Regions from separate parts of the Streptomyces diastaticus subsp. diastaticus genome, predicted to be linked through region 3. Evidence: riboswitches for the same ligand, from Rfam matches in the RefSeq annotation. Region 3 holds a riboswitch; each other region holds the start of a gene.
The links. A riboswitch is a leader RNA that binds a small molecule or an ion and turns the genes downstream of it on or off. The one in region 3 is predicted to bind cyclic di-AMP.
Positions count from the first base shown of each region.

Region 1: linked by a shared signal. The riboswitch ahead of Sdia_RS21315 (M23 family metallopeptidase) and the one ahead of Sdia_RS14810 (C40 family peptidase) in region 3 are both predicted to bind cyclic di-AMP.
Region 2: linked by a shared signal. The riboswitch ahead of Sdia_RS04040 (M23 family metallopeptidase) and the one ahead of Sdia_RS14810 (C40 family peptidase) in region 3 are both predicted to bind cyclic di-AMP.
Region 4: linked by a shared signal. The riboswitch ahead of Sdia_RS28435 (LysM peptidoglycan-binding domain-containing protein) and the one ahead of Sdia_RS14810 (C40 family peptidase) in region 3 are both predicted to bind cyclic di-AMP.

Region 1 covers NZ_BLLN01000005.1:853,453-861,007, forward strand. Annotated here, with positions in the region: gene Sdia_RS21290 (DUF2795 domain-containing protein) at 1-63, shown strand, start outside; gene Sdia_RS21295 (type 1 glutamine amidotransferase domain-containing protein) at 380-931, shown strand; gene Sdia_RS21300 (TIGR03086 family metal-binding protein) at 1,312-1,929, opposite strand; gene Sdia_RS21305 (bifunctional phosphatase PAP2/diacylglycerol kinase family protein) at 2,052-3,575, shown strand; gene Sdia_RS21310 (methyltransferase domain-containing protein) at 3,737-4,552, shown strand; cyclic di-AMP (ydaO/yuaA leader) riboswitch at 4,959-5,137, shown strand; gene Sdia_RS21315 (M23 family metallopeptidase) at 5,139-6,083, shown strand; gene Sdia_RS21320 (VOC family protein) at 6,453-6,809, shown strand; partial or broken gene Sdia_RS21325 (DUF5107 domain-containing protein) at 6,838-7,215, opposite strand; gene Sdia_RS21330 (GNAT family N-acetyltransferase) at 7,313-7,555, opposite strand, start outside.
Region 2 covers NZ_BLLN01000002.1:482,361-489,915, reverse strand. Annotated here, with positions in the region: gene Sdia_RS04060 (TerD family protein) at 1-97, shown strand, start outside; gene Sdia_RS04055 (GlsB/YeaQ/YmgE family stress response membrane protein) at 437-706, shown strand; tRNA gene Sdia_RS04050 (tRNA-Met) at 799-872, shown strand; gene Sdia_RS04045 (PP2C family protein-serine/threonine phosphatase) at 1,069-2,268, shown strand; cyclic di-AMP (ydaO/yuaA leader) riboswitch at 2,532-2,668, shown strand; gene Sdia_RS04040 (M23 family metallopeptidase) at 2,680-3,744, shown strand; gene Sdia_RS04035 (aldo/keto reductase) at 4,129-5,073, shown strand; gene Sdia_RS04030 (PrsW family intramembrane metalloprotease) at 5,124-6,683, opposite strand; gene trmB (tRNA (guanosine(46)-N7)-methyltransferase TrmB) at 6,832-7,555, opposite strand, start outside.
Region 3 covers NZ_BLLN01000003.1:1,417,586-1,425,140, reverse strand. Annotated here, with positions in the region: gene Sdia_RS14835 (cysteine hydrolase family protein) at 1-263, opposite strand, end outside; gene Sdia_RS14830 (DUF6480 family protein) at 402-632, opposite strand; gene Sdia_RS14825 (Rieske (2Fe-2S) protein) at 866-1,834, shown strand; gene Sdia_RS14820 (lysophospholipid acyltransferase family protein) at 1,956-2,687, shown strand; gene Sdia_RS14815 (GNAT family N-acetyltransferase) at 2,792-4,006, shown strand; cyclic di-AMP (ydaO/yuaA leader) riboswitch at 4,767-4,937, shown strand; gene Sdia_RS14810 (C40 family peptidase) at 4,941-5,414, shown strand; gene Sdia_RS14805 (ATP-binding protein) at 5,462-5,890, opposite strand; gene Sdia_RS14800 (helix-turn-helix domain-containing protein) at 6,142-7,005, shown strand; gene Sdia_RS14795 (DUF397 domain-containing protein) at 7,015-7,254, shown strand; gene Sdia_RS14790 (8-amino-7-oxononanoate synthase) at 7,223-7,555, opposite strand, start outside.
Region 4 covers NZ_BLLN01000005.1:2,588,597-2,596,151, forward strand. Annotated here, with positions in the region: gene Sdia_RS28420 (DUF501 domain-containing protein) at 1-160, opposite strand, end outside; gene Sdia_RS28425 (FtsB family cell division protein) at 185-694, opposite strand; gene eno (phosphopyruvate hydratase) at 888-2,174, opposite strand; gene Sdia_RS28435 (LysM peptidoglycan-binding domain-containing protein) at 2,792-3,496, opposite strand; cyclic di-AMP (ydaO/yuaA leader) riboswitch at 3,501-3,687, opposite strand; gene Sdia_RS28440 (LysM peptidoglycan-binding domain-containing protein) at 3,852-4,886, opposite strand; gene Sdia_RS28445 (cytochrome P450 family protein) at 5,017-6,333, opposite strand; gene Sdia_RS28450 (nucleoside triphosphate pyrophosphohydrolase) at 6,367-7,353, opposite strand; gene Sdia_RS28455 (hypothetical protein) at 7,415-7,555, opposite strand, start outside.

The DNA.
Region 1 (7,555 bases), on a different contig from region 3:
GAGACGTACCGCAACGCGCAGGAGCTGGCGACGGCCGTGGTACGGGCCCGGGCGGACGCCTGACGCCAGGACCCGGCGGCCCGCGGGCCGCCGGGTCGCGGACCGGCCTCGCGGGGTGTACGGGCGGTCCTAGGCGGTGTCCGCACTGCCCGGTGCGGGCCCTGGAGGGCTCCTGCTGGGCGAAGCCGGCAGCTCGGGGCGTGTGCTGGGCGCCGTGAGCGCCGGGCGTCCGGGGGCGCCCCAGCTAGATCCCTTTGCGGACCGGGGGCGGTCCGCGCGACCCTGGAAGGACACCCGGATGGCGGCGGGCAGGCCACCCCGGGCCGCCGGACGGGCGGACCGGACAGACCGGGCGAGGATTCGAAGGGCGGGAACGCCGATGCGCGTCGCATTCCTGGTGGCCCCCGAGGGCGTGGAAGAGAGCGAACTGACCGGAGCGTGGAAGGCCGTGACGGAGGCGGGGGGTGAGGCCGTGCTGGTGTCGACCTGGCCCGGGGAGGTCCTCTCCTTCCGCCACCTGGACAAGGGGGAGCGCTTCGTCGTCGACCAGGTCGTGGGCGAGGTGTCGGCGGGCATGTTCGACGCACTCGTCCTGCCGGGCGGCGTGGCCAACCCCGACCACCTGCGCACCGACGAGGAGGCGGTCGACCTGGTGAAGGACTTCGTCGACCAGGGCCGTCCGGTGGCCGCCATCTGCCACGCCCCGTGGCTGCTGATCGAGGCCGGCGCGGTACGCGGCCGGACCCTCACCTCCTACCCGAGCCTGGCGACGGACATCCGGAACGCCGGGGGCACGTGGGTGGACGAACCGGTCCGCGTCGACTCGTCCGGACCGACGACCCTGATCACCAGCCGCACCCCGCACGATCTGCCGGCCTTCACCGAGGCACTCGTGGGCGTCTTCACGACGGCGGCGGCAGCCGGGCGGTGAGCCGGAGGCCGGCTTCGGTCCGGGTCGCCTCTCGAAGGGCTCCACCGACAGGAGCGGGAGGCCGCCGGGCCGGGGCGGAGTGCGGGTCCCCGGCCCGGGCGGCCTCCCGGCTCCGGTGCGGGCCGTCGGCCGGTGCGGCGGTGAGCGGGGACCGTCCGTCCCGGAAGAACCCGAGGCGGGGCGAGCGCCCGGGAGCCGACACCGACGTCTGCCGCAGCCCCCTGCCGCGACGGCCCGGCGGGCACTGCCCCGAGAGGCGCGCCACCGCACCGAGAGGCGCCCCACCGGCGGAGGTCACCGGCCCACCGCCTCCTCCCCCGCGCTCGCCAGGCCCCGCGGCCCGGACCGCGGGGCCTGGTGCGCTCCTCGCCACCCCCTCCTCAAGCCTCCCGTCCCAGACGGGCGAGGAGGCGGGTCTGCGGGTCGGCGCCGGAGGGCGGGGTGAGGGGCGGGGCGAAGACACCGCTGCCGGAGAGGTCGTCGGCGTAGGGGGCCGTCTCGCGGTCGGCGAAGGAGACCAGTTCGGGCGGGAGGTGCTCGGTGGCACCGATGCCGCGGGCCAGATCCCAGGCGTGGACGATCAGGTCGGTGGTCATCTGGCCGCAGTAGTGGTCGGCGCCGCTCGGCCCGTAGGAGAGCTGGACGGTGCGGTCGAGGGCACCGGGGGCGGCGAACGCCTCACGGGCGCCCCGGGCGGCCGCCTCCCAGGCACCGACCGGGTCCTCGCCCAGCAGGTCGCCGTCGAGGGCGTCACCGACCGACTCCATCGTCCCGCCCGCCAGCAGCGGAGGCGCCCAGAGCTGTTCGGACACCAGGTGGGCGACGAGGTCGCGGACGTTCCAGTCGGCGCACGGGGTGGGGTGGTCCCACTGGTCGTCGAGGATGTCGTGGACCCGCCGGCCGAAGAGATCCAGTGCGGCCGCGTGCCGCGCGAGGAGTTCGGGATGGCTGGGGGTGCTCGTCTCGGGGTCTGCGCCCGACGCGCCGGAGGAGGACATGGGATCCATCCTCACCCCGTGGGGGCGCGTGTGCCGAGGGCGGGCGCCCGTTCCGGTGACGGACGCGCCCGGTGTCGCGCGCCGGTGCGGGTGATCGGCCGGCGCGGGGGTACGCGTGCGGCATGCGTCCTGACCCTGTGAACTCCCTGCCTCCGTGGCGGCGCCCGCGGGTGCCCGCCGTGTTCGCTCCGGAGCCGCCGGCCTCCCTCGGTGCCCGGCTGGTCGCCCTGGACCGCACGGTCTTCGAGGCGGTGGCGGCGCGCCGCTGGCCCGGCGCCGACCAGGTCCTGCCGAAGCTGAGCCGAAGCGCCAACCACGGTCTGCTCTGGGGCGCGATCGCGGCGGGGCTGGCGGTGACCGGTTCCCCGCGCGCCCGCCGGGCGGCGGTACGCGGGCTGGCCTCGCTGGGGCTGGCCTCCGCGACCATCAACACCCTCGGCAAGCGGACGGTGCGGCGGCAGCGGCCGGGCCTGGAGTCGGTCCCGCTGATACGGCAGCTGAAGCGGCAGCCGATCACCTCCTCCTTCCCCTCCGGTCACTCGGCGTCGGCGGCGGCCTTCGCGACCGGCGTGGCGATGGAGTCCCGGGCCCTGGGCGCGCTGGTGGCCCCGCTGGCGGCGGCGGTCGCCGTCTCCCGGGTCCACACCGGGGCGCACTACCCGGGTGACGTGCTGGCCGGGGCGGCGCTGGGCGCGGGCGCGGCCTTGGCGGTGCGCGGCCTGGTGCCGACCCGGGACCAGCTCCCCTCCCCCGGCCGCCCGCTGGTGGACGTACCGGCCCTGCCGCGGGGCCACGGCCTGGTCATGGTGGTGAACCAGGGCGCCGGCACCCCCGAGAAGGCGCGGGCCCTGCGGGAGCTGCTGCCCGAGGCCGAGGTGGTGGAGTGCCGGGGCGAGCGGCTGGTGACGGAGCTGGAGAAGGCCGCGGGGCGCGCCCTGGCCCTCGGCGTCTGCGGCGGCGACGGCTCGGTCAACGCGGCGGCCGGGGTGGCGCTGCGGAACGGGCTGCCGCTGGCGGTGCTGCCCGGCGGCACCCTCAACCACTTCGCGTACGACCTCGGGATAGAGGACCCGAAGGAGCTGTGCCGGGCGGTGGAGGCGGGCGACGCGGTCGCCGTGGACGTGGGCCGTTTCCACTCCGGCGGCCGGACCGGTCACTTCCTCAACACCTTCAGCCTGGGTGTCTACCCCGAGCTGGTCCGGGAGCGGGAGCGCTGGTCGGGGCGGGTCGGCGGTCGGCTCGCGGACGTGGTGGCGGCGGCCCGGGTGCGGCGCCGGGACCATCCGCTGGAGGCGGTGGTGGAGGGCGAGCGGCGCCCGCTGTGGCTGCTCTTCGCGGGCAACTGCACCTACCGCCGGATGGGGCTGACCGGCGGGCGCCGGGCGGATCTGGCCGACGGTCTGCTGGACGTCCGGGCCGTGCACGGCGGGCGCGGCCCGGGATTCCGGCTGGTGGCGGCGGCGCTGGCGGGCCCGCTGACCCGCTCGCCGTTCCACGCGGCGGTACGGGTGCAGCGGCTGCGGATCGGCGGGATCAGCCCGGGCACACCGCTGGCCTTCGACGGCGAGGTGACCGACGCGGGTCCGAGTCTGGAGCTGGACAAGCTCCACGAGGGGCTGCGGGTGTACCGGCCACTGACCCTCTGACTCCGCGTCGCCCCGGCACGGAGCGCACCCCGGTGGGCCGCATCATGAGACGGGGGTCTCATGATGCGGCCCGCCGCGTGTACGGTCGCCGGCACCGGGCGCCGGCTCGCGCACCACGGGCGTCCGGCCCCTCACCCACGCGCCCGCCCGAGGAGGCCGTCTTGCCCACCGGTCCCACCGCCGTCGTCTACACACACGGCCACCACGAGTCCGTCCTGCGCTCCCACACCTGGCGTACCGCCGCCAATTCCGCCGCGTACCTGCTGGCGGCGCTGGAGCCGCACCACCGCGTCCTGGACGTCGGGTGCGGACCGGGGACGATCACCGCCGACCTCGCCGCCCTGGTCCCGGACGGCCACGTCACCGGGGTCGACAACGCCGAGGAGATCCTCGACACGGCCCGCTCCGCCGCCGCCGCGCGCTCCCTGACCCACACCGCCTTCCGCACCGGCGACGCCCAGGCCCTCCCCTTCCCCGACGCCTCCTTCGACGTCGTCCACGCCCACCAGGTGCTCCAGCACCTCGGCGACCCGGTGGGCGCGCTGCGCGAGATGCGCCGGGTGTGCGCGCCGGGCGGCCTGGTCGCCGTACGCGACGCGGACTACGCGGCGATGACCTGGCATCCGCCCGCCCCGGGGCTCGACGTGTGGCTGGAGCTGTACCGGTCGGTGGCGCGGGCCGGGGGCGGGGAGCCGGACGCGGGACGCCACCTGCGGGCGTGGGCCCGGGAGGCAGGGTTCACCGACCTCACGGCGACCGCCTCGGCCTGGTGTTTCGCGGAGGAGGCGGAGCGGGACTGGTGGGGCGGACTCTGGGCGGACCGGACGACGGCCTCCGGGTACGCGGACCGGGCGATCGGCCTCGGGCACGCGGACCCCGCACGGCTGGAGCGGATCGCGGCCGCCTGGCGCGAGTGGGCGGCCGCGCCCGACGGCTGGTTCGCCGTGCTCCACGGGGAACTGCTCTGCCGCGTCTGAGCCGGGCTCCCCGGGCCGGTCGCGCCCGTCCGAGGTGACTCCGCGTCACGTCCGGGCGGGCCCGCCCCGCGCGGCGCGCGATCCGCCGCGACCCCGAACCGGCACCACCATCACGGACAAAAGGGGCATTGGGCTTCATAAGCATCAAATACCGCGCCGGTGGACGTCGTTGGAATCGCCCCGTGAGCAGCGTCATAGCCGTCACGGTCCGTGGCACCCACCACCAGGCGGGGCGCAACGCCCACCGAGCCCGGCAAGATCACGAGTCTACGGAGGGTGACCACCCCCGGAACAAAGGATCAAGAAAGCGACTTCCAGGGCGCCGCTGATGCTTGTTCACGGGAGTCGCGCTCGTCTACGGTCACCGTCATTCCGGATGGACCGCCGAATCCTGCCGCCGTCCGGTATCCGCACATCGACCCTTCCACGGCAGGAGCGGGGGACCCAGGTAAGCCGCCGGAACCGGAGCAGCGCACCGCGCACGCCACCGGCCCCGGCTAGGGGTGAAGCCGCGCCACACGGCGCGGCCGGGCATCTCCAGCCCGAACCCGACAGCTCACCTCGCAGGCGCCGGAGAGGAACCTTCATGCCCGCCAAGGGGAAGCACCGCCGTACCAGGACCATGCGCATAGCCCGCACGCTGGCCGTCGCCGGCTCCGGCAGCGCAGCTCTGGCCCTGCCGCTGATGGGCGCCGCAGGCGCACACGCCGCCGAGAAGTCGGCGCCGGAGTCCGTCTCCGTCCAGCACGCCGTCGCCGCCGCTCAGCAGCAGGCGCCGAAGAGCGCCGCCGACGACACCAAGACCTACGAGGTCGTCGCGGGCGACTACCTGGCCAGGATCGCCGACGCGCAGAACGTCGACGGCGGCTGGGAGCAGCTCTACCAGGACAACCGCGAGGTCGTCGGCTCGAACCCGAACCTCATCATCCCGGGCATGACGCTCTCGGTGGACGGCACCGCCGCCGAGGCCCCGAAGTCCGCCCCGGCCAAGCCGCAGAGCGCGCCGAAGCAGGCCGCCCCGAAGGCCGGCACCAGCACCTCCGCCGCGAAGAAGACCGAGACCGCGCCGAAGCCGGCCGCCCCGGCGAAGCCGGAGGCCGAGCAGGCCGAGCAGCCCGCCGCCTCCTCCGGCTGGAACCGCCCGGTCGACGCCTCCCCGTCCACCGCCTACCGCGCCTCCGGCGGCAGCTGGTCCTCCGGTTACCACACCGGTGTCGACTTCTCCGCCTCCTCGGGCACCTCCGTCAAGGCCATCGGGGCGGGCACCGTCGTCTCCGCCGGCTGGAGCGGCTCGTACGGCAACGAGGTCGTCATCCAGCACGCCGACGGCAAGTACTCCCAGTACGCCCACCTGTCGTCGCTCTCGGTCTCGTCCGGCCAGACCGTCACGGGCGGCCAGCAGATCGGCCTCTCCGGCTCGACCGGCAACTCCACCGGCCCGCACCTCCACTTCGAGGTCCGCACCGGCCCGAGCTACGGCTCGGACATCGACCCGCTGGCCTACCTGCGCGGTCACGGCGTCTCCGTCTGACGCACCCCCGGCACCGCCGGGTTCTCCTCACCACCGGCCGGGGCCGGACCGGGGCACACACCGCCCCGTCCGGCCCCGGCCGCGCGCGTGGCCCTGGCACCGTCCCGCGCTCCGCAGCGCACCGGCGGCGCGGCGCCGGCGTCCTTCGGCCGCCGCCCCGGGCGGGCTGTTCCGGCCGCCTCCGGAACGGACCCGGCGACCACGGGAAGGACTGTGCCTCAAGGGAGTTGGGGCCCCGGGGAGGGACTGACGGTGCCGGGTGGGCGTGCCATCATGAGGGCGTCGCGCGGCTCGGACCCTGCCGTACCGCTGGCGTGCGGCGCGATCAACCGCGAGCGTGCGGGCCGGAGCGTCTGGAATGGGTGAAGCGTGGAAATCCTGGGGACCACACTGCGGATCTGCGTCGAGGATCTGGAGGCCGCGGTGCCGTTCTACGAGCGGCTGGCGGGCAGCCGGGCGATGCGGCACCAGCAGGGCGGCGTCTCCGTCGCCGCCGTCGGCTGCTTCCTGCTGATGAGCGGCCCCAAGGCCGACCTGGACGTGCTGCGGAAGGTCGCCGCGACCATCGCCGTGGCCGACGTGGAGAAGACCGGCCAGGTCCTCGCCGCCTCCGGCGCCGCCGTGATCGCGGGCCCGGTGGCGACGCCGGCCGGGCGCACCCTGGTCGCGATGCACCCGGACGGCTCGGTCTTCGAGTACGCGGACCGGCTCGGCGCCTCCGCCTGACCTCCCCTCAGCCGTTCGCCTCCGGCCGCATCCGGAAGTCGTAGGCGGCGGGCAGGGGTTCGTCGCGGTGGAGGAGTTCGCGGCCGGTGGGTTTGTGCAGCAGCGAGTGGACGCGTCCGCCGAGGCCGGGCAGGACGGTGGCGCGGAGCCGGCTGTTCTCCAGGACGAGGGTGGGCAGGGTGGTGGGGACGCGACGGCGTTCGTGGCCGTCGAGGACCCGGGTGGGCAGCAGCGAGGTCAGCGGGGCGCGGGTGAGGCCGCGCGCCATCTCCGGAGGCAGGCCGGGGACGGTGGCCGGGTCGACGACGTGGGTCTCGTCGAGCGGACGCAACGGGGCCAGCGGGTTGGCCGCGCCCAGGGGTGCGGCGGGCAGGGTCAGGCGGTCGTGCCGGATCGTGGTCGCCAAGGCGTACTCCCCTCACCGGGGCGGTCCTTCGCGCCCCTCGCGCCATGGAACCCTCTGACCGGGTGCGGTGGCCAGGGGGGCGTCCGGGAAGGGGGGATCAGCCGGCCGGACCGCGCATCTCCTGGGTGAGGGCCCAGCGTTCGTGGTCGCGCCAGGCGCCGTCGATGAGGAGGAAGTCGGGCGAGAACCCTTCGAGACGGAACCCGGCGCGGCGGGCGAGGGCGATCGAGGGGGCGTTGCCGGGCTGGACGTTGATCTCCAGCCGGTGCAGGCCGAGGGTGTCCATGGTGTGGGCGACGACCAGGCCGAGGGCCTCGCTCATCAGTCCGCGCCCCTCGCA
Region 2 (7,555 bases), on a different contig from region 3:
CTACCGGCACGGCGCCGAGTGGAAGTTCCGCGCGGTCGGCCAGGGATACGCCTCGGGCCTGGCCGGGATCGCCCAGGACTTCGGCGTCAACGTCTGACCCGCCCCCCGAACACCCGTCGCCCGACCGGCAACCCAATCCCCCGGGCGGGCGACGGGCTTTTCCCGACCCCTTCCCCGTGCCCCTGGTGGGCGTGGCGAAGGGGCGATCTCGTCTCCGGGGGTGGGGCGTGCTGCGTTCACGGACCCGTGCCCGCCGTACCGCGCCTCCGGCGCGCCCCGCGCGTATGCCTCCGGGGCCGCGACGGGCACGGACCGCCTGACTCCGCGTAGGGCGTGACTGGTCCGTCGCGACGCGGGCACACGCGCGGCGAGGGGCCGACGCGCTCACCGCCGGTCCGCCGCAGGCACGGCACGACGGAAACGAGAGGCGTGTCCCATGGAGATGTCCGGGATCATCAGCGCGATCGTCATCGGCATCGTCATCGGTGTCCTGGGACGCCTGGTCGTCCCCGGCCGCCAGCGCATCGGCCTGCTGCTGACCATCGTCGTCGGCATCGTGGCGGCGCTCGTCGGCACCTTCATCGCCGCTCAGCTCGGCCTCGCCGAGACCAAGGGCGTCGACTGGGCCGAATGGGGCATCCAGATCGTCCTGGCCGCGCTCGGCGTGGTCGCCCTGGACCGGACCATGGGCGGACGCCGTCGGTGACCTGTGCGGGGGCGCCTCGCGCCACCCGCTCCGCCCCGCCGGAGCGGGTGGCGCGAGGCGCCCCCTGGATGGCGTATAGTTGATCTCACCGACGCGGGGTGGAGCAGCTCGGTAGCTCGCTGGGCTCATAACCCAGAGGTCGCAGGTTCAAATCCTGTCCCCGCTACTGAAGGCGAAGGCCCGGATTCCTTTCGAGGAATCCGGGCCTTCGTCGTGTGCGCACCCCTGAGCCGCCCCGTTCGGCGGCCCTCCGGTCGCCGCCGGGCCAGGGCGACGGAAGCATGGGGGAAGCGCTGACGCGGAAGCGGGCGCGTCCGGGCCGGGCCGACCGGGGGCCGGCCGATGGATCAGGAGACGGGCTGGTGGGGAAACGCGGCGACGCGGAGCGGGAGACGGGCCGACCGGCTGCCGAGGAGCCTTCCGCGGAAGGGGCGTCGGCGAGGCGCGGCGGTAACGGACGCACTCCCCTCGGCAACTACAAGAGCGACCGGCGTACGGCGAGCAGATCCCGGGCACTGGTACAGCTGCTGCCCGCGGTGCTGATCGTGGCCGGGGTCATCTTCGACGAGGCGGCGCCACCCCGTTTCAACGCCAGTCCGCTCTACGCCGCCGCGCCCCTGATCGCCGCCCCGTTCTTCTCCCTCCTCGGCACGGTGGCCACCGGGGCCGTCGCGCTGGCCGCGGTGAGCCTCCTCCAATGGCAGGCCGGGACGCTGGGTGAGGTCGACTCGACCACCGAGCTGCTGACCATCCTGACCTGCGGCCTCCTCGCCGTGCTCAGCAACCGGGTGGTGAGCCGCAGCGGCGAGGAACTCGCCACCGCCCGCAACATCGCCGAGGCCGCCCAGCGTGCCGTGCTGCCCATCCCGGCCGAGCGCATCGGCGGCTTCGACGTGGCCGCCCGCTACGAGGCCGCCCAGGCCGACGCGCTCATCGGCGGCGACCTGTACGCCGTGCAGGAGACCCCGCACGGGGTGCGGCTGCTGGTCGGCGACGTACGCGGCAAGGGGCTCGGCGCGGTGGAGGCGGTCGCCGTGGTGATCGGTGCGTTCCGGGAGGCGGCCGAGCAGGAGTCGAGCCTGGAGATGGTCGCCCAGCGCCTCGAACGCGCCCTCGCCCGCGAAGGCGTACGGCGGGAGGGGCTCGACCAGTTCGAAGGGTTCACCACCGCGTTGCTGGCTGAGATCCCGCCTGGGCAGTCCGTCGTCCGCACGGTCAACCGGGGGCACCCCGAGCCGCTGCTGCTCGACAGGGACGGACGGGTGCGCGTGCTGGTGCCGGCCCAGCCCGCGCTTCCGCTCGGCATGGGGGACCTCGGGGCGTGGCCGGACCGGTCGGACACCGCGCCGTTCCCGTCCGGCGCCATCCTGCTGCTGTTCACCGACGGGCTGACGGAGGCGCGCGACCGCCGCGGGGTCTTCTACGACCCGGCGGCACGGCTGACGGGCCGTCGCTTCGGTGCCCCCGACCACTTGCTGGAGACACTTTCCGAGGAGGTCCGCGTGCACACCGGCGGCGGACCGCAGGACGACATGGCGTTGCTGGCGTTGCGCCGCCCCTGAGGCACCGTGGACCGGTGGACGCCACCGAAGGCGCGTCACTGTTGGTGAGCGGGCGAGCGCTCATCGCATAACAACTGACACACCGTCAGGCGGCGTCGTGGTGGTTCTGTGCAGGCGACTCGCCCGAGTCCGCCCCTCGGTGCCCCGGTACGTCCGGCGTCCTGACGCCAACGATCACCTGGAACGGCTTGGAATCCGGCACGGGTGTCTATTAACGTTCGATAACGCAGCGCGGTTGTCCCGGCCGTCACCCGAGACGGCTCCGCGCGCACGCGCCGAATCCCGTAGGGAACCGGGGAACCAATCCTTGGGGTGAATCGGACGCCTTTCGAGGCGCCCGTAGGAGACCTTCCTGCTCCGAACCCGTCAGCTAACCCGGTAGGCGAGAAGGAAGGAAAGGAGAGCGCCCGCGTGGCGTCGAACCGTCCTGCCCCTGAGGCCCTGTTCGTGCCGAACGACGAGGACCGCACCGCCGGCCCCGCGGCCTACGGACCCGCCGGGGGGCCGTGGGAGGAATGGAATCCCACCGAGGAGTCCATCCGTCCCGTCCGCGGCCGGCACCGTGTCGCGAAGCAGCGCGGCGGTGGCCTGGCCCGCTCCTCCACCGTCCTCGGCGTCGGCGTCATCGCCGCGGTGGGCGCCGGCGGTATCGCCACCGCCAAGGAGAAGCCCCCGGTCTCCATCTCCCTGCCCGACCTCTCCACCGTCAAGGCGTCGCTCCCTGACGCCGGTTCGCTGCCGGGCGTCGGCTCCCTGCTGGGGTCGGACGAGTCCGACACACAGGTCACCGCCAGTCCGCTCACCGGCGCCGGGGTCACCGTCGCCGACGCCGAGCAGGGCACCACCGACGCGGGCGAGGCACTGCGGGCCCGCATCATGCAGCAGGCCGAGCACCAGCAGGACCAGGCCGACCAGAGCGTCGCCCGCGCCGCCGAGCAGGCCGCGGCCGAGCAGGCCGCCGCCGAGGCCGCGAAGGTCCAGGAGGCCGCGGAGAAGAAGCTGGCCGAGGAGGAACGGAAGAAGGCCGAGGAGAAGCGGAAGAAGGCGGAGGCCGAGCGCCTCGCCAAGCTCGCCGCCAGTTTCTCGCTCCCCACCACCTCCTACACCCTGACCTCGACCTACGGTCAGGCGGGCGCCATGTGGTCCTCCGGCTACCACACCGGTCTCGACTTCGCGGCTCCCACCGGGACGCCGCTGAAGGCGATCCACTCCGGCACCATCAAGGAAGCGGGCTGGGCCGGCTCGTACGGCTACCGGACCATCCTGGAGCTGGAGGACGGCACCGAACTCTGGTACTCCCACCAGTCGTCGATGTCGGTCAGCGTGGGGCAGAAGGTCACCACCGGCGATGTCATCGGCCGCGTCGGCGCGACCGGCAACGTCACCGGCCCCCATCTGCACCTGGAGATCCACCCGGGTGGCGGCGACGGCGTCGACCCGCTCAGCTGGCTGCGGAGCAAGGGCCTCAACATCTGACGACAGGCCGCCGAGGGGCCGCCCCGGGACGATCCGTACGTCCGGGGCCGGCCCGTCCGGACTGCCTGCCATGGCCGGTCGCGGCTGGGCGTCAAGTGTGTCGGCACCCGCCGCCGGTGTGCGCCTCGGCTGTTCGCCGGTCGCCCTTCCTCCACCCCCTGCTCTCCCGCGCTGCCGCGGCTGCGTCGGCGCGGATCACCGGCCGTGCCGGGGCTGTTGACGCCCCGCACGGGCGGGCTGAACTCCGGCGGTCCTGACGGCTACCCCCCGACGTCAGGGCCGCCGGACCTGTGCGCCTCCTCCGCACGCGGCATCCAGCGCCGTCTCGCCCGGCGCGACCCGACCGGGGGGAATGGGCGCCCGGCCTCGTTTGTTGATCCATCCATGACCTCTCTCCGGCCTCTCGGCAGCTCTGATCTCGACGTCTTCCCGCTGGCCCTCGGAGGCAACGTCTTCGGCTGGACCGCGGACGAGGCGCAGTCCTTCGCCGTCCTCGACGCCTACACCGCTGCGGGCGGCAACTTCCTCGACAGCGCGGACAGTTACTCCTCCTGGGTGCCGGGGAACGAGGGCGGCGAGTCCGAGACCCTGATCGGCAAGTGGCTGGCGTCGCGCGGCAACCGCGACGAGATCGTCGTGGCCACCAAGGTGGGCGGCCATCCGCAGTTCAAGGGGCTCTCCGCCGGCAACGTGAAGGCGGCGGCCGAGGAGTCGCTGCGGCGGCTCGGCACCGACCGGATCGACCTGTACTACACCCACTTCGACGACCCCGCCGTGCCGGTCGAGGAGATCGTGACCGCCCTCGACGACCTGGTGAAGGCGGGCAAGGTACGAGCCGTCGCCGCCTCCAACATCAGCCCAGAACGCCTCCAGGAGTCCCTCGACTTCTCCGACCGGGAGGGCCTGACCCGGTACGCCGCGCTCCAGCCGCACTACAACCTCGTCTCCCGGGACACCTACGAGGGCCCGCTCCAGGAAGTCGCCTCGCGCGCGGGCCTGGCGGCGGTGCCGTACTACGCCCTCGCCAGCGGGTTCCTGACGGGCAAGTACCGGCCGGGCACCTCCGTGGCGAGCCCCCGGGCGGAGGGCGCCGAGAAGCATCTGTCGACCGGGCGCGGCCAGAAGGTCCTCGCCGCCCTCGACACCGTCGCCGAGGCTCACGGCGCCGAGGTGGCGTCGGTCGCCCTCGCCTGGCTCGCCGCCCGCCCGACCGTGGCCGCCCCGATCGCCAGCGCCCGCACGGTCGAACAGCTCCCCGCGCTGCTGGCCGTCGCCGACCTCACGCTGACCGAGGACGAACTGAGGCTGCTCACGGTCGCGTCGGCCTGAACCGGGCGGACCTGAACCGCCCGGATCCGGCCGGGCCGGGGCGCAACGGGTCAGCGGTGCTTCGGGGGTATGTGCGGCGGCGGGGCGTACGGCCACGAGTGCGGCGCCGAGGGGGCCGGGTGTCCGGGGCCGCCGAAGTGGGCCGGATACCCCGCCGGTGCGGCACCCGGCCACGGCGCGGCTGGCCCCGGCCACGGCGCGCCCCACGGCGCCCCGCCGTACCCCGGGGGCCCGTACGGTGCGCCCCAGCCCCAGCCCCAGCCGCCGTGCCGGTGCGGCAGCCACATCGCGGGCGGCGCAGGCGCCAGCAGGCGGGCGGCGTGCGACTGGGCCGGGCGCACGGCCCCGCGGCGCTCCCAGAGTGAGTCGAGCAGGGCGCGCTCGCGCTCGACGAAGTCGGCCTCGGCCTGGCCCCGTTCACCGCGGCGGCGCAGCAGGGCCAGGGAGGTCGCGTCGCGTTGGTAGGCGGCCAGGGCCCGCACCGCTCCGCGCCCGCCGGAGCGCCGGGCGTGGTCGCGGGCCAGATGCCTGGCGTTCATCGTGGCGAGGGCGACCGGTTCCGTCGGGGCGAGCCAGCCCGCGGCCACGTACGCCGGGAGGTGGGCGCGGACGGCGCGCAGGACGTCGGCGCGGGCCCACACCAGGAGCCAGACGGAGAGGCCGAAGACCGGAACCATCACCAGGGCGTAGACGGTGATGAAGCCGAAGGGGCCCATCAGGGTGGCCGAGCCGTTCCACAGGCCGTGCATGCCGATGGAGAGGAGCAGGCCGGCCAGCGGCAGGAGGACCCGGCGCAGCCGACGGCGGCCACCGGAGCGGGCCGCCAGTCCGAAGCCGATCCCGGTGAGGAGAGTGAAGAGCGGGTGGGCGAAGGGCGACAGCACGATGCGGACGAAGAAGGTGGCGGCGGTCACCGAGGCCATGCCGGTGTCGCCGCTCAACTGGTCGCGGCCGAAGGCGTTCCCGAGGTAGAGGATGTTCTCGGTGAAGGCGAAGCCGGCGCCGGTGAGGCAGGCCGTCACCGCGCCGTCCAGCAGGCCGCGGAAGTGCTGCCTGCGGAAGAGGAAGAGCAGGAGCACCGAGAGCGCCTTCGCGGACTCCTCGACGACGGGAGCGACGTAGGTGGCGCCGACGGCGTCGCGCCTCAGCGGCTCGTCGCCGCCCGTGAAGGGCTCCAGGGTGGAGCCGACGAGCCACTCGGTGGCCAGGGTGTTGGCGACGATGGCGATCAGCGCGGCCGCGCACGCGCCCCAGGCGAAGCAGAAGACCAAGTTCCGCCAGGGGCCCGGCTCGACCGCCTCCACCCAGCGGAACACGGCGAGGAGCAGCGGCACCGGCAGCAGGGCCAGACCGAGTCCCACGAGAAAGCCGTGCGTCCCGGTCTGCTCGCGGACCAGGGCGAGGATGATGCCGCCGGAGACCGTGAGCAGGCCGATCAGCACCCCCACGCGGACGGCGTGCCGCTGCCACCAGCGCATGAGGGGGAGCGGGGCCGGATACGGGGGCATCGGCGGAGGAGGCGGCAGCGCCTCGCCGGGACCGGCGCCCTCGGCACCGGCCCCGTGCTGCTGCTCGGGCTGCGAGGCCGAGTACGACGGGCTGTGGATCACGAGAACGACCCTAACCAGTTCCCGGAGGGCTGATTAGTCCCGACGAGTGAAAAGACCGCCACAGACCGTTGGGGAGATTTCTCGCCCAGTGACCCGGTGGCGTCCATTCCGGTTCACCGCGTCACCCGCCGGTGGCCGCCCGGCGGACTCAGCCGGCGGCCGGCGCCGCCCTGCGGAACAGCAGGTCGTGCACGACGTGCCCCTTGTCTAGCCCCTGCCCCTCGAACCGGGTACGCGGCCGGAACGCGGGACGCGGCGCGTACCCGTGCCGCACCACGCCGTCCGTGCCCTCCACGGCGGGGCCGGGCAGCGTCACCGTGTTCTCGTAGGCGGGGTGTGCGCTGAGGACGTCGTGCATCTGCTCGGCGTACGGCTCCCAGTCGGTCGCGCAGTGCAGGAGGGCGCCGGGCGCGAGCCGGGGCGCCGCCAGGCTCAGGAACTCGGGCTGGACGAGGCGTCGCTTGTGGTGGCGGGTCTTCGGCCACGGGTCGGGGAAGTAGACGCGCAGGCCGGCCAGTGCCTCGCGGGCGAGCATCTCGCGGAGCAGGATGACGGCGTCCCCGTTGGCCACCCGGACGTTGTCCAGGCCCAGCTGGTCGGCGAGGTTGAGGAGGTTGCCCTGGCCGGGGGTGTGGACGTCGACGGCGAGGATGCCGGTGTCGGGGTCGTCGGCGGCCATCCGCGCGGTCGCCTCGCCCATGCCGAAGCCGATCTCCAGCACCACCGGCCGTCCGCCGAACATCTCGTCGAGGTCGAGCACGCGCTGCCCGTCCACGTCGATGCCCCAGACCGGCCAGAGCCGCCGCAGCGCCTCGCCCTGACCGGTGGTGACCCGGCTGCGGCGCGGCTGGAAGCTGCGGATGCGCCGCTCG
Region 3 (7,555 bases):
TGCGCGGTCTTGGTGAGCAGGGGTTCGCCGGGCAGAGCGGGTGCCAGTTCGGCGAGGGGCCGGACGTGGCCCTGCTCGGGGTCGAAGGCGTTGCCGGTGCCGGGCTCGGTGTGCAGGACGCGGACGACGAGGTCACCCCGGTCCCGGGCGAGGGCCACCAGGCGGTCGACCGGGCGGGCGATGTCCGGATCGGCCATCCGGCTCCACTCGGGGCGGGCTCGGAAGGATTCCTGGACATCGATGACGATCAGGGCGCGGTTCATGGGACCAGGGTGGCCTCCCGAAGCCTCCCGGCGGCAGGCACGATCGGGGCCCGCCGCGGAACGATCCGGTCAGGACGGGCTCGGCCCCCCGCCCGGCCCTGGGGGGGCCGAGGGCGGACCGGCGCGTGGCGGTCGGGCTCAGAGGATGATGATCGCGTAGGCCAGGAAGAACAGGGCCACCAGCACGCTGACGATGACGATGGCCGCGAGTGGCCCGGCGGCCCAGCCCTTGGTCGGGTTGTGGGTCTCCCGGGGGCCGGTGCCGCCGACGCCGTCCTCGGCCGGGGGTGTCTCCTGCGGTCGGGGCCCGCCACCGCCCCTCATTCCGGGGGTGACGCGCGACTTCGCATGGATCGAGTGTGCGCTCATGGAGTGTTTGTACCCATTCGGCCCCATCCTCATCGCATCCGGCACCAGAATTCTCAGCCGCCTCTCCCGCCGCGTTCGCGCCTCCGGAAACGGTCCGGGGCCGGGCCGGAGGCGACCGGCCCGGGGTGCGCGCCTCCGCCCGCCGTCCCAGGATGGGGCGCGACGGCCAGGGACCGGCCCGGCGCCCGCCGGGGGCCGGCCGGCGCCGCAGCCGACCGTGAGGGAGCCCCACCATGATCACCGCGGAGACGACGACGGCGCAGGTCCGCTCGGCGCTGCGCCGCGCCCTGCCGAAGAACGAACGCCCCGGCCTGGTGCTGCGCACCATGGACCGGCTGGAGCGCGCCTCGGTGCTGGACGCCGTCGCCGAACCGCTGCGGCGCGGAGTGCGGTCGCTGCCGCTCTCCCGCGCCGCCCGCGACGTCCTGCACGGCAAGTGGCTCGGCCACCCCGTGCACCCGGTCATGGTGCAGGTCCCGGTCGGCGCCTGGCTCTCCTCAGCCGTCCTCGACCTGGTACCGGGGGCCAAGGTGCCCTCGCGCGTGCTGATCGCCGTCGGACTGGCCGGAGCGGGACCGGCCGCGGTCACCGGCTGGGCGGACTGGGCGGACCTCCACAAGGAACAGGTGCGCGTCGGCCTCGTCCACGCCGTGCTGAACTCGGCCGGGGTCTTCTGCTACGCCGGTTCGCTCGGCGCGCGGCTCGTCGGCCGCGAGGGGGCCGGGCGGATGCTGGCACTGGCCGGGCTCACCGTGATCGGGGCGGGCGGCGCCATCGGCGGGCACCTCGCCTTCCGCCAGGCGTCCGGCGCCAACCACACCGAGAGCTTCCCGCACCTGGTCTCGCCCGGCTGGCACAGCCTGGGCGAGCTGACCACCATCCCGCTGGGGCGGCCGGTGCGCCGGATGATCGAGGACCTCGCGGTCCTGGTGGTACGGGACGCCGACGACACGCTCTCGGTCATCGCCGACCACTGCAGCCACCTGGGCGGCCCGCTCTCCGAGGGGACGGTCAAGGAGGGCTGCGTCACCTGTCCCTGGCACGGCAGCGTCTTCCGCCTCTCCGACGGCTGGAACGTCGAGGGCCCCGCCACCGCCCCGCAGCCCGTCTTCGACGCGCGGGTCACCGACGGCGAGGTCGAGGTGAGACTCCGCCGCGGTACACGGCGCCGCAGCCGGCCGGCGCCGGTCCGCAACCGCTGAACCTCGTCGCCCCCTCCCCCGACGCCCCCGCCCGGCCTAGAATTCGCTTCTTCGAGACGCGGTGCGGTCATCGAACGCCCCGCCGTCCAGAGCCGATCCGACGGTGCGGGAGCGAACGTCCGTGTTCTACCAGCTACTCAAACACGTCCTGCTGGGGCCGCTGCTGCGGCTGCTGTTCCGGCCCCGCGTCGAGGGGCTCGGACACGTACCGGAGGAGGGCGCGGCGATCGTCGCGGGCAACCATCTCTCCTTCGCCGACCACTTCCTGATGCCGGCGATCCTGCGGCGCCGCATCACCTTCCTGGCCAAGGCGGAGTACTTCACGGGGCCGGGCCTGCGCGGGCGGCTGACCGCCGTGTTCTTCCGCAGCGCCGGTCAGATCCCGGTCGACCGCTCGGGCCGCGAGGCGGGCCAGGCCGCGATTCGCGAGGGGCTCGGCGTCCTCGGCCGGGGCGAGCTGCTCGGCATCTACCCGGAGGGCACCCGTTCGCACGACGGGCGGCTCTACAAGGGGAAGGTCGGGGTGGCCGCGATGGCGCTGCGGGCCGGGGTGCCGGTGGTCCCGTGCGCGATGATCGGCACCTTCGAGGCGCAGCCGCCGGGGCAGAGGTTCCCGAGCCCGCGCCGTGTCCGCATCCGCTTCGGTGAGCCGCTGGACTTCTCGCGGCACGCCGGGCTCGCCGACGAGAAGGCCGTGCTGCGGGCGGTCACCGACGAGATCATGACGGCCGTCCTCGCCCTCTCCGGCCAGGAGTACGTGGACCGCTACGCGGCCGAGGCCAAGGCCGAGGAGGACGAGCGGCGCAAGGAGAAGAGGCGGGCCGGGGTCCGGCACCCGAACCGAGCGGGGTAGCGTCGGCCCGGCCGTGGAACAGTTCCGCCTGCCCGCGGGCCGGCCGCGCACTGTGGCCGCCACCGCGCGATGTGGTGTCCGGCACCCGAGGAGGCAACCCCGCCATGGAGATCCGTTCCGCGACCGACGAGGATCTCGACGTCTTCGTCGACACCGTCCACGCCGCCTTCGGGCTCTTCCCGGAGGCCCCGGTCGACGGCGGCGGGCTCTGGTGGTCGGCGCTCGACGCGGACCGCTGCCTGCTCGCCCGTGCCGCGGACGGACGGCCCGTCGGCACCGCCGCGACCCACGCCTTCGAACTCACCCTGCCCGGTGGGGCCCTCGTCCCGGCCGCCGGGGTGACCGCCGTCGGTGTCCTGCCCACCCACCGGCGCCAGGGCGTGCTGCGGGCGATGATGCGGCACCAGCTCGCCGGCCTGCGGGAGCAGGGCGAGTTCCTCTCCGTGCTGCTGGCCTCCGAGGCCCCGATCTACGGCAGGTACGGCTACGGCCCCGCGACGTACACCACCAGGCTCACCGTCGCCCGCCACAAGGCCGCGTTCGCGGTTCCCCGGGCCCGCCCCGCGCTCCCCGCACCGGCCGGCACGGTCGAGGTGCTGCGCCGGTCCGAGTGCGGCGAGATCCTGGAGGAGGTCTACGACCGGTACCGCCGCGCCCAGCCCGGTGCGCTCTCCCGGCCGCACCGCTGGTGGCGCCTGCGCGCGGGCCAGGCCCCGGTCTCCGCTGCACCGCGCTACATCGCCGTCCACCGGGACACCGGCGGTGTCCCCGACGGGTACGCCAGCTACGCGGTCGAGTCCGGAACCCTGACGGTGGACGAGACCATCACCACCGACGACGCGGTCTTCACCGCCCTGGCCCGGTTCGTCCTCGGCCACGACCTGGTCTCCACCGTCGTCTTCAAACACCTCCCGCCCGGTCACCCGCTGCGCCGTCAGTTCGCCGACCTCCGCGCCGGAGAGGCCGGCGGCGACACCGACTGGCTCTGGGTGCGGCTCCTGGACGTGCCGCGCGCGCTGACGGCCCGGGACTGGCCGGTGGACGGCGAACTGGTCCTGGACGTCGAGGACCCGTTCCTCGGCGAGCACGGCCGCCACCTGCTGACCGTCCGGGACGGCGAGGCCGACTGCGTCCCGACGGACCGGGAACCCGATCTGTCCCTGGACGTCAGCGACCTCGGCTCCCTCTACCTCGGCGGCACCGCCCCGAGCACGCTCGTCCGCGCCGGGCACGTACGGGCCCACCACCCTGACGCGGCCGCCCTCGCCGACGCCTTCTTCCGCCCCGAACGCCCCCCGCACTGCCTGCACTGGTTCTGACCGGCGGCCCGCCAGCCACCGGCCCCGGCACGTTTGCCCCCGGCCGGCGGGCTTCGCAGGCGGCGAGCGGCCGGCCGCGGAGGCCGAGCTGCGCGCCTCAGCCGCTCCGGGCCCATCCGGCGCCCGCCCGCTCACCGACGCGTTGCTCCGGAGGGCGGGCGGACGCCTGCGTCAGCCGGCCGGGACGACGTCGGCGACGGCGGGCCGGGCCGGCCCCTGCCACGGGCGAGCCAGATCCCCGTACCGGCGCGCACCCGTCACCGGGGGCCGGCTCAGAGCAGGGGCGGAGCCGGAGGGCGCGGACCGCTGCCGCCGCGCGGCGGGCACGCTCCTCGACCCGACGGGGGCGCCGGAGAGCGGGGCGGTCACGCTCCCCCGGCCCCGCCGAGCGCCGTACGCCTCGCGGCGGAGCGCACCACGCGCCACGCGCCCGGCGCGCCACGCCCGGAACGGCCCGTACGGACTACCCCCGGACGGTGTATTCCGGGCCCCTCCTCCGGGCCCCTCCGGGTTGCGCCCGCCGTCCGCCCCCGTCCGCGCGTCGGCCGCTCCGCCGCTGGTCCGGCCCTCCGCCATCCCCGGGACACGCCCGGGCCGCCCACCATGCCCACTCGAACAGGGCAGGGGCGACCGAACGCACAAACCGCCCGCCCCTACCGCGAAACAGCGCCGCCGTACGTGAAGATCCGTCAGGACGACAAGCCCCCGCCGCAGCGGCGGGGCGGTCCGGGCGGACGCCGAGTCCTGCCGCCGTCCGGACGACAGGTCGACACCGAGTGGATCGGCGGGAGTGGAGGACCCAGGCACGACGGGCCCGGCAGACCGGTGACGGTCTCCCACGGCCCTTGGGGTGAAGCCGCCGCGGCGGCCGGGCGACTTCGCAGGTCCGAACCCGACAGGTCATCCTTCACAGGCGGCTGACGAAGGGTTACGCATGACTGAGCGGAATCGAGTCCCCTCCTTGCTCTCCCGGGCCGGCGCGGTCTCGGCCCTCTCCCTCGCCGCGATGAGCACCTCCCTGGTGGCCCCCGGCGCCGCGCCCGAGGCGGCGGCGGCCACCCACGCCGCCAAGGCGCTCAGGATCGCCTCGTCCAAGAAGGGCTCGCCCTACCAGTACGGGGCGACGGGCCCACGCCGCTTCGACTGTTCGGGGCTGACGCTCTACTCGTACAAGAAGGCCGGGAAGACGCTGCCACGGACGGCGGCGCAGCAGCACAACCGGACCAAACGCATCTCCCCCGCCAACCGGCGCAAGGGCGACCTCGTCTTCTTCCACTCCGGCGGCAACGTCTACCACGTCGGCATCTACGCCGGAGGCGGGAGGATCTGGCACTCCCCCAAGAGCGGAGCGGTGGTGCGGCTGGAGAAGATCTGGACCGGCAACGTGCGGTACGGCCGCGTGAACTGACCGTTGCCGCCGTCGGCCGGCCCGTACGCACGGCGTGCGCGTACGGGTCAGCCGACGGCGGTGGGCCAGGGCAGGTCGACCCGGACGGTCTTGCCGCCCTCCGGGGTCGGGACGACCGTGAGCCGGCCGCCCTGCTCGGCGGTGAGCCAGCGGACGATGGCCAGGCCCCGGCCGTTGTCCTCCCGGACCGCAGCCGGAAGCCGTCTGGGCAAGCGCGGGTGGCTGTCGGTGACACCGAGCCGCAGCCGCTCGTCCTGGTCGAGCGCCATGCCGACGGTGAAGGTGGGCGAACGGCCCTGGGTGTGCTGGACGGCGTTGGTGACCAGTTCCGAGATGATCAGGCGGACGGCGTCCGCCACCTCGGAGTCCACCGGGAGTCCCCACTCGGTGAGGACGGTCAGGACATGGGTGCGGGCGGCGGAGACCGAGGCCGGATCGCTCGGCAGAGTGACGGTTGCTTCGTGGTGGTCTGCCATGGCTGCGTCGCCCTTTCCTCGGAGCCGGTCGCGGACCCGTGGACGGATGAACTCGGGGTGTGGCGGGACCGGTTGCCTTCTTGTCAGACTGCCACTGTGTCGTCCGTCACGTAGGCCGATCCCCCAAGATATGCATATATCTGTCGCCCGATGCGGTGAACTCTGCGACGGGCGACCGTATTGGGCCCGTCCTCCGGGTGTGCCATGGGCGGCTTCGCCCGCACCGAACCGGCCACCGGAAGGAGACGTGCATGCGTAACGGTCCCGCCGTACGCCGGCGCAAGCTCGGAGCCGAGCTGAAGGCCCTTCGCGGCCGCGCGGGGCTCACCAGCGGCGAGGCGGCCGGCCTGCTCGGCTGGCACCAGTCCAAGGTGAGCCGCATCGAGACGGCCCGCAGCGGGGTGAAGCCCGGGGACGTGCGCCGCCTGCTCGACGCCTACGACGTACGCGATCCGAGACTGCGCGAGCTGCTGGTGGCCCTGGCCGGCACCGAACAGGACGGTGAGCACCGGCACTGGTGGCACCGCTACCGGGGCGTGCTGCCGCCGGAGTACCGGGACTTCATCAGCCTGGAGTCGCAGGCGGCATGGATGCGGACGCTGGAGACCTCGGTGGTGCCGGGGCTGCTCCAGACCCCGCGGTACGCGCGGGCGGTGACCCGGGCCTCGCTGGCCGGTGTTCCCCCGGCGCAGGTGGACGCGCTGGTGGAGGTGCGACTGGCCCGGCAGGAGGTGTTGCGGGCCGATCCGCCGCTGGAGCTGCGCGCGGTGATCGACGAGTCGGTGCTGCACCGCGGGATCGGCGGTCCGGAGGTGATGCGTGGCCAGTTGGCCGCCTTACGGGAGGCGGCGGCCCTCCCCCACGTCGTGATCCAGGTGCTGCCGTTCACCTCGGGTGAACACATCGGCCTCACGGGCCCTTTCGTCATCTTCTCCTTTCCGAACATGAACGACCTGGATTTGGTCGTTCTTGACCACCTCACGAGTAGCCTCTATCTGGAACGGAAAGAAGACCTCTCGGCATACGCCGACGCCTTCGCCTCCCTTCAGGCGCGGGCGCTTTCAGCAGAGGACTCGCTGCTTCTCCTCGCCGAGAAGCACGACGACGGCCCGTAAGGAGGCGCCGTGACCGCACAGCCTCGGTACGTCCCGGTCAGCAGCTCACTGCAAGGCGTCCGGTGGCGGCGCAGCAGCCGCAGCACCGGGATGAACAACTGCGTGGAGACCGCCGAGCTCACCTCCGGTCCCCATGCCGGTCTGCTCGCGGTACGGGACTCCAAGAACGCCCCCGGCCCCGCGCTGCTCTTCTCCCCTGCCGCCTGGCGGGGCTTCGTCACCGCCCAGGACCCTGGACCGACGGCCTGACACCCGGCGCTCCGGCGGCCCCGCCCCCTCCCGCTCGGCGGGCGGACGGCGGGGCCGTCCGCGTGAGGACGGTCAGGGCCCGGTCCAGGTCGGCGGAGGTGAGGTCGGCGCGGGCCGTCAGCCGCAACCGCGAGATGCCGTCGGGTACGGACGGCGGCCGGAAGCAGCCCACCGCCACGCCCTGTTCCCGGCAGCGGGCGGCCCAGTCGGCCGCCTCCTGGGCCGACGGGGCGCGCACCGAGACGACCGCCGCGTCCGGCCGGGCGGCCTGGAGGCCGGCGCCGGCGATCCCCTCGTACAG
Region 4 (7,555 bases), on a different contig from region 3:
CCAGGCGGGGCGCCGTCTCGACGACATCGGGCTGGCCGCAGGGGCAGCGGTGCGCGATGGCGCGCAGACCGCGCGGGGGGCGGCCCAGCTGCTGCTGGAAGGCGTCGACGTCGGCGGGGGTCGGCTCGGTGCGCGGGGTGGGCGGCGGGGGCGTGTCCATGGCGGGGTCAGGTCTCTCGGTCGTTCACTCGGTGGCGGGGCGGATGCCGCCCGGCCCGGCGGCCTGGTCGGCGCGGTCGACGCCTTCCAGGAGGTTGGTGTACCAGGGCCGGGTGGCGGCCGTGCGGTCGGTGCGGCTCGGTTCGGCCGCGCCCGGGTCGATCATGGTGTAGCCGGTCTCGCCGGGGCGTACGTAGTGCAGGCGTTCGCGGATGCGCTGCTCGGCGTAGGCGTCGTCCTCCCAGCGGGCCTTCTCGTCGCGCAGTCGCTCCACCTTGGCGCGGTGGGCCTCCCGTTCGCGCTGGAGGTCGGCGATCTCGGCGCGCTGGGAGACGTACTGCCGCATCGGGTAGGCGAGGGCGACGATCAGGGAGCAGAGGACGAGGGCGAGGAGCGCGGCGCGTCCGGTGAGGCGGGAGCGGCGGGCCTGGCGGCGGTTCTGGGAGCGGTAGACCCGGGCGGCGGTCTGCTCGCCGAGCACCCTGAGCCGGGTCGCGGTGGAGAAGCGGTCCGCACCGCTCTTCTTCCCGGCCATGCCCGCCTCCCCTGCGCCGCGCGCCGCGCGGCCGTCTCGCTCGCCCGCGGCCGCGTGGCCGCCGTGCCCGTCAGGTGTCCGCCACTCGCACGCCCTGCTGATTCTCGCGTACACGTGCCCGCGTCCCCGCCCACGGTACGGGACCGGGGGCGGGGACGCGGGGAGGCCGGGGGCCGTCGGCGGCCCGGCCGGGTCAGCCCTTGAAGCGCGGGAAGGCGCTGCGGCCGGCGTAGACCGCGGCGTCGTCGAGGATCTCCTCGATACGCAGGAGCTGGTTGTACTTGGCGACGCGCTCGGAGCGGGCCGGGGCGCCGGTCTTGATCTGGCCGCAGTTGGTGGCGACGGCGAGGTCGGCGATGGTGACGTCCTCGGTCTCGCCGGAGCGGTGGCTCATCATGCACTTGAAGCCGTTGCGCTGGGCCAGCTCGACGGCGTCCAGGGTCTCGGTGAGCGAGCCGATCTGGTTGACCTTGACGAGCAGGGCGTTGGCCGACTTCTCCTCGATGCCGCGGGCGAGGCGCTCGGGGTTGGTGACGAACAGGTCGTCACCGACGAGCTGGACCTTGTCGCCGAGCTTCTCGGTGATGACGTTCCAGCCGGCCCAGTCGTCCTCGAACAGCGGGTCCTCGATGGACACCAGCGGGTACGCGGCGACGAGCTCCTCGTAGTACTCGGTCATCTCGGCGGCCGAGCGGGACTTGCCCTCGAACTCGTAACTGCCGTCCTTGTAGAACTCGGAGGCGGCGACGTCCAGGGCGAGCGCGATGTCCTTGCCGGGCACGTAGCCGGCTTCCTTGACGGCCTCGAGGATGAGGTCGAGGGCGGCGCGGTTGGAGTCGAGGTTCGGGGCGAAGCCGCCCTCGTCGCCGAGGCCGGTCGCCAGGCCCTTGCTCTTCAGCACCTTCTTGAGCGTGTGGTAGACCTCGGTGCCCCAGCGCAGGGCCTCGGAGAAGGACTCCGCGCCGATCGGGGCGATCATGAACTCCTGGATGTCCACGTTGGAGTCGGCGTGCGAGCCGCCGTTCAGGATGTTCATCATCGGCACCGGGAGCAGGTGCGCGTTGGGGCCGCCCAGGTAGCGGAAGAGCGGCAGATCGCTGGCCTCGGAGGCGGCGTGGGCGACGGCGAGGGAGACGCCGAGGATGGCGTTGGCGCCCAGCGAGCCCTTGTTGTCGGTGGCGTCCAGGTCGAACATGGCCTGGTCGATGAGGCGCTGCTCGGTGGCGTCGTAGCCGACGAGCTCCGGCCCGATCTGCTCGATGACGGCGAGGACGGCCTTCTCGACACCCTTGCCCTGGTAACGGTTGGGGTCTCCGTCACGCAGTTCGATGGCCTCGAAGGCTCCGGTGGAGGCGCCGGACGGCACCGCGGCGCGGCCGGTGCTGCCGTCGTCGAGGCCGACCTCGACCTCGACGGTGGGGTTGCCTCGGGAGTCCAGGATTTCCCGGGCTACGACGACGTCGATGGACGGCACGAGCATCTCCTTCTGGGATGTGACGCGGGTCGGCCTTCGGTCGGCCGTTCGCTCCAGAGCCTAACCGGCGGCCGGCCCCATCCCGGCGTCGCGCCCGGACGCTGGGACGAAAAGAGGCCCGTACGGGGCGAAACCGTACGCGAACGCCGATATCTACTCACCGGTAGCCCCGACGGCTCCGACCGCTGAGACGCGAGGAGGAGCGGAAGGGAAAGGGGGAAGCCCCGACCCGGTGCACTGGGGGGGAGTCGCGCACCGGGACGGGGCTGTCTGTGGGAGGGAGGGGCGCCGGCCCCCGCTCCCCGGAACTCCGCTGGACGCGGGAGCACCCGGGGAAGCCGGGAGGGAGCGGGAGCAGGCGGCCGGCGCCGGAGCCCGGCGGCCGGAGGGCCCGCAGCGACGCGAGGACCGTGGGGAGCCCTCAGCCACCACGCACCCGCACGCCCCCACACCCAGCTTCCCCACGCACCGGCGAAGGCCCCGCGCCGACCGGCCTCGGCCGGGCGCCCCGGAGGGGCGCGCCGGTGCCGAGTCGCTCGTCGCACGCGGGCCGCGCGGCGGTTGGGCACGTCGAGCGCCTCGACACCCCCGGGCGGTGCCCCGCGGGTGAGCGGAGCCCGCCGTCAGGAGAGGTGCAGCTGCTGGCCCGGGAAGATCAGGTCGGCGTCCTCGACGACGTCCTTGTTCAGCTCGAAGAGCTTCTTCCAGCCACCCTCGACGTTCTCGTCGTCGGCGATCTGGCTCAGGGTGTCGCCCTTGGTGACCTTGTACTCGCCGTCACCCTTGGCGACGGTCTCGCCGGTGGGGGTCTCGACGGTCTCCTCGGCCTTCTCGGCCGGGGCGGTGCGCTGCTCGCTGCGGTCGGCACGCGGCTCGGGGCGCTCGGGGGCGGCCTGCGGGGCGGGCTCCTCGGCGGGCTTCTCGGCCGGGGCCTCGGCGGCGGCGCCGCCGTCGTAGGAGGCACTGCTCAGGCCGGTGCCGCAGTTCGGCCAGGCGCCCTTGCCCTGACCGGCCAGGACCTTCTCGGCCACGGCTATCTGCTGCTCCTTGGTGGCCTGGTCGGCGCTGGAGGCGTAGGCGGTGCCACCGAAGGCGGCCCAGGTGGAGGACGAGAACTGGAGTCCGCCGTAGTAGCCGTTGCCGGTGTTGATGGACCAGTCGCCGCCGGACTCGCACTGGGCGACGGCGTCCCACTCGGAGGCGGTGGCGGCGGAGGCGGAGCCGGTCGCGACGAGCGGCGCGGCGACGGCGACGCCGGCGACACCGGCCAGCGACAGGAGGCGGGCGACCTTGGAGGGACGGCGGTGCTTGGCCTTGTTGGACAGCATGAAGGAATCTCCTCACCGACGCCTGCGAGGTGAGCTGTCGGGTTCGGGCCGGATGAGTGCCCGGCCGCGCGTTCCTGAGTGGTCCGCGCGGCTTCACCCCGAGCCGCTCCGGCCGCCGCCCACTGGGGGCGAACGGCCGGTGCGGCGGCAAACCTTGGGTCCCCCGCTCCTGTCTACGGCGCTTGCGCGACGACTGTCCCGGACGGTCGTCGACAGGATTCGGCGTAACGACCGCTGGGGCCCGCCAATGGCGAGCGGCCTAGACCGTAAGCACGGCCGACGGCAGATTCCAAAGACGATCAGGGCCTCTGAGACGCATGTCTCACTTCCCCCGAACCGGACATCACCGCCCGAACTAGCGCCCGATTCGGTCCTTTTCGGCGTCCTGCCCCGTTCCGAGATCAAGGGCCTGACCGGGCAGGATGTGGTCCGGGTCGGCACCGACGGCGTCCTTGTTCGCCTCGTACAGCGCGGGCCATCCGCCGTCCACCTCGTTGAGCCAGGCGATGACCGAGAGGCTGTCGCCCTCCTTGACGGTGTACGAGCCGGAGGTGTCGGGCGCGTCGCCGCGATCGCCGCGCGAGGCGTGCCGTCCGGAGCCGTCACGGCCCTCGCCGGAGCCCGACTCGACCGCGCCGCCGCCGCGGTGGCGCCCGCCGCCGGAGCCCTCCCGCTCGCCGCCCGGGGCGGCGGACGGAGTCCCCGAGGGCGTCCCGGGCAGGCCGCCCCGGCCCTCGGAGGCGTCCTCGCCGGGGGTCGCGCCCCCGGAACCGTCCGGGATGGAGGTCGGTTCGGCGGAGGGGCTGGGCGACACCTCGTCACCCTCATCCCCTTCGCCCCCCTTGTCACCCTTGCCCTTCTTGTCCGCGTCGGGCCCCTTGTCGCCCTTGTCGCCCTTCTCGCCGTCGCCCCCCTTGCCCTTGCCCTCACCCTGGCCCTCGCCGGTCGGGGACGGGGACGCGGAGGGGGTGCCGCTGTCACTGGGGACGCCCGGGTTGACGTCGGCGGACTCGCCGCCCTGCTGGAGCCCTATGGCGGGGGCGCAGGTGGCCCAGGCGGCGGTGCCCTCGGCGTCGAGGACGCGCTCGGCCACCACGATCTGCTGGGAGCGGCTGGCGAGGTCCGCGGAGGGCGCGTAGCTGAGACCGCCGTGGCGCTCCCAGAGATCCTGGGTGATCTGGAGGCCGCCGTAGTAGCCGTTGCCGGCGTTGGTGCTCCAGGCACCGCCGCTCTCGCATTCGGCCAGCCGGTCCCAGGTGGCGGTGTCGGCCGCGCTGGCCGTACCGGCGCCGAGCAGGGGGATGGCGATGGCCGAACCGGTCACCCCGGCCGCGACGACGAAGGCCGGAGCCTGTCGGGGGCGTCGGTGACGTCCGTTCCCGGAGAGCATGCGGTTGCCTTTCGCGTGACGACTGGTGGCCGGCGCGTCCGCTCAGTGGTGGCGGGGCTTCCGGTTGGCGCTGAAGGTAGCGGCTGTCGAACGTTCGTCACAAGTCGATGCAGCGGAGATCACGTCGACATCACATTGTTGACGCCTCGTCAGTGCCGGTGTCCGGAAAGGGTGGCCCTGACACCTTCTCGTCACGTCCCGTCCGCTCGGGCGTGAACTCCACGGGCAGCGTGCGCAGTCCCCGCATGATGAGCCCGCCGCGCCAGCGCAGGTCCCGCGGCCCGGTGCCGAGCCGCAGGTCCGGAAGGCGTGTCAGCAGCGTGGCGAGGGCCGCCTTCCCCTCCAGCCGGGCCAGGGGGGCACCGATGCAGTAGTGGATGCCGTGGCCGTAGCCGAGGTGCTGGTTGTCGCCACGGGCGAGGTCGAGCCGGTCGGGGTCGCGGAAGCGCTCGGGGTCGCGGTCGGCGGCGGCCAGCACGACCAGGACGGGGTCCCCCGCGGCGATGTCGGCCCCGCCGATCCGCAGCGGCTCGGTGGCGTACCGCCAGGTGGCCATCTCCACCGGGCCGTCGTACCTCAGGAGTTCCTCGATCCCGGTGTCGAGCAGGGCTTCGTCGCCGTCGGCGAGGGCCTGCTGGAGGCGGGCGCGCTCGGCGGGGTTGCGGAGCAGGGCGAGGGTGCCGTTGCCGATCAGGTTCACGGTCGTCTCGAAGCCGGCGAAGAGGAGGACGAAGCACATGGCGGCGGCCTCGTCCTCGGTCAGGTGCTCGCCGTGGTCGCTCGCGCGGATCAGGCCGGAAATGAGGTCGTCGCCGAGGTCGGCGCGTTTGCGGTGGATCAGCTCGGCGAGGTAGTTGCGCATCCTCTTCACCGCCCGGGCGACCCCGCCGCGCGGCCCCCCGCCGTGCCGGATCATCATTCCGGCCCAGTCGCGGAAGTCGTCCTGGTCCTCGCGCGGGACGCCGAGCAGGTCGCAGATGGCGTAGATGGGCAGCGGGAAGGCGAACTCGTGGATGAGGTCGGCCTCGCCGCGCCCGGCGAAGCCGTCGATGAGCCCGTCCGTCAGCTCCTGCACGCGGGGCGCGAACTGGGCGACGCGGCGCGGGGTGAACGCCTTCGAGACCAGGCGGCGCAGCCGGGTGTGGTCCGGCGGGTCGATGTTCAGCAGGTGCGTCATCAGCCCGGCGCTGCGCTCGCCGGGGATGCCGGTACGGCTGCGCCCGGCCTCGTCGGCGGCGTGGTGCACCGGGTTCTTGCTCAGCCGGGGGTCGGCGAGGGTCTGCCGGGCGTCCGCGTACCGCGTGACCAGCCACGCCTCGACGCCACTGGGCAGCCGGGTCCAACGGACCGGCTCGTGGGCGCGCAGCCAGGCGTAGGCGGGGTACGGGTCGGCGGCGAACTCCCAGCCGAAGAGTTCGGGACGCCCGGATGCCTGGGTTTCGCTCATGGTCCGACCGTATCCGGGGCCCGGTGGCGCGGCTCAGTGGCCCTCGGCCGCCCGGATGGCCTCGCGGTAGCGGCGGGCGCTCTCCCGCAGGGCGGACTCGGGGTCGCTGCCCTGCCGCTCGGCCTCGACGGCGAGGGCGAGCAGGGCGGGGCCGGGCCCGGGGCCCTCGGGGAGCGGGACACGCAGACCGGCGGCGCGGGCACGGGAGGCGAGCTTGGCGGCGAGGGCCAGGGCGGGCTGGGCGACGGGGACGCCGTCGGTGACCGAGGTGCGCTCCTTCTCCTCCCCCTTCACCCGCAGCCACTGGGCGCGCACCTCCTCGGGCGTCTCGGCGACGGCGTCCCCGAAGACGTGCGGGTGGCGGCGGACCAGCTTGTCGATGAGGGTGGCGGCCACGTCGTCGATGGAGAACGGGCCCCCGTCCCCCTCGTCTCCGGCGGCCGGTGCGCCGTCCTCGGCGATGCGGGCGTGGAAGACCACCTGGAGCAGGACGTCGCCCAGCTCCTCGCGGAGCGCGTCCCGGTCGCCGTCCTCGATCGCCTCGATGAGTTCGAACGCCTCCTCCATGGCGTACTTGGCGAGCCCCTGGTGGGTCTGCCGGGCCGACCAGGGGCACTCCTCGCGGATGCGGTCCATGACCTGGACGAGGTCGACGAGGCGGGCGCCTGGCAGGTCGTAGGCGCCGGGGAGGAGTTCCAGGTCGGGCATGGCGACGCGGCCGGACCCGGCGAGGCGGGAGAGGGCGTCGGTCAGGCGGCGGTCGCCCTCGCCGGACTGCACCAGGACGGCGGTACGGCCGCCCGCGAGGAAGTCGACCAGGCCGGCCGCGTCCGGGGTGGCCGCGATCTCGACCTCGACGCCCGCCTCCCGCAGGTAGGGAAGCTGCGGATGCGCCGGGTCGGCACAGAGCACCCGGTCGGCCCCGTGCAGGGCCTGCCAGGCGGGCCAGGAGAGCTGGCCGGGGGCGACCCGGTGGCTGGTGGTGAGCAGGACGAGGCGGCCGGGGCTGGGAGCGTTCACGCTGCGAACGTAACGCACCCGGCGTCCCGGCCGCCGGGGCGGCTCGGGTGGCCGGCGCCGGTCAGAGGGCGGGGAGACCGCCGGCCTGGCTCTGGGAGCGGGCCTCGGCCTTCTCCTCACCGAGGCGGCGCGGGTCGGAGCTGAGCCACGGGTCGGAGCCCGCCACCATGAGGAGCTGTTCGCCGTCCCAGGAGCCGTAGCG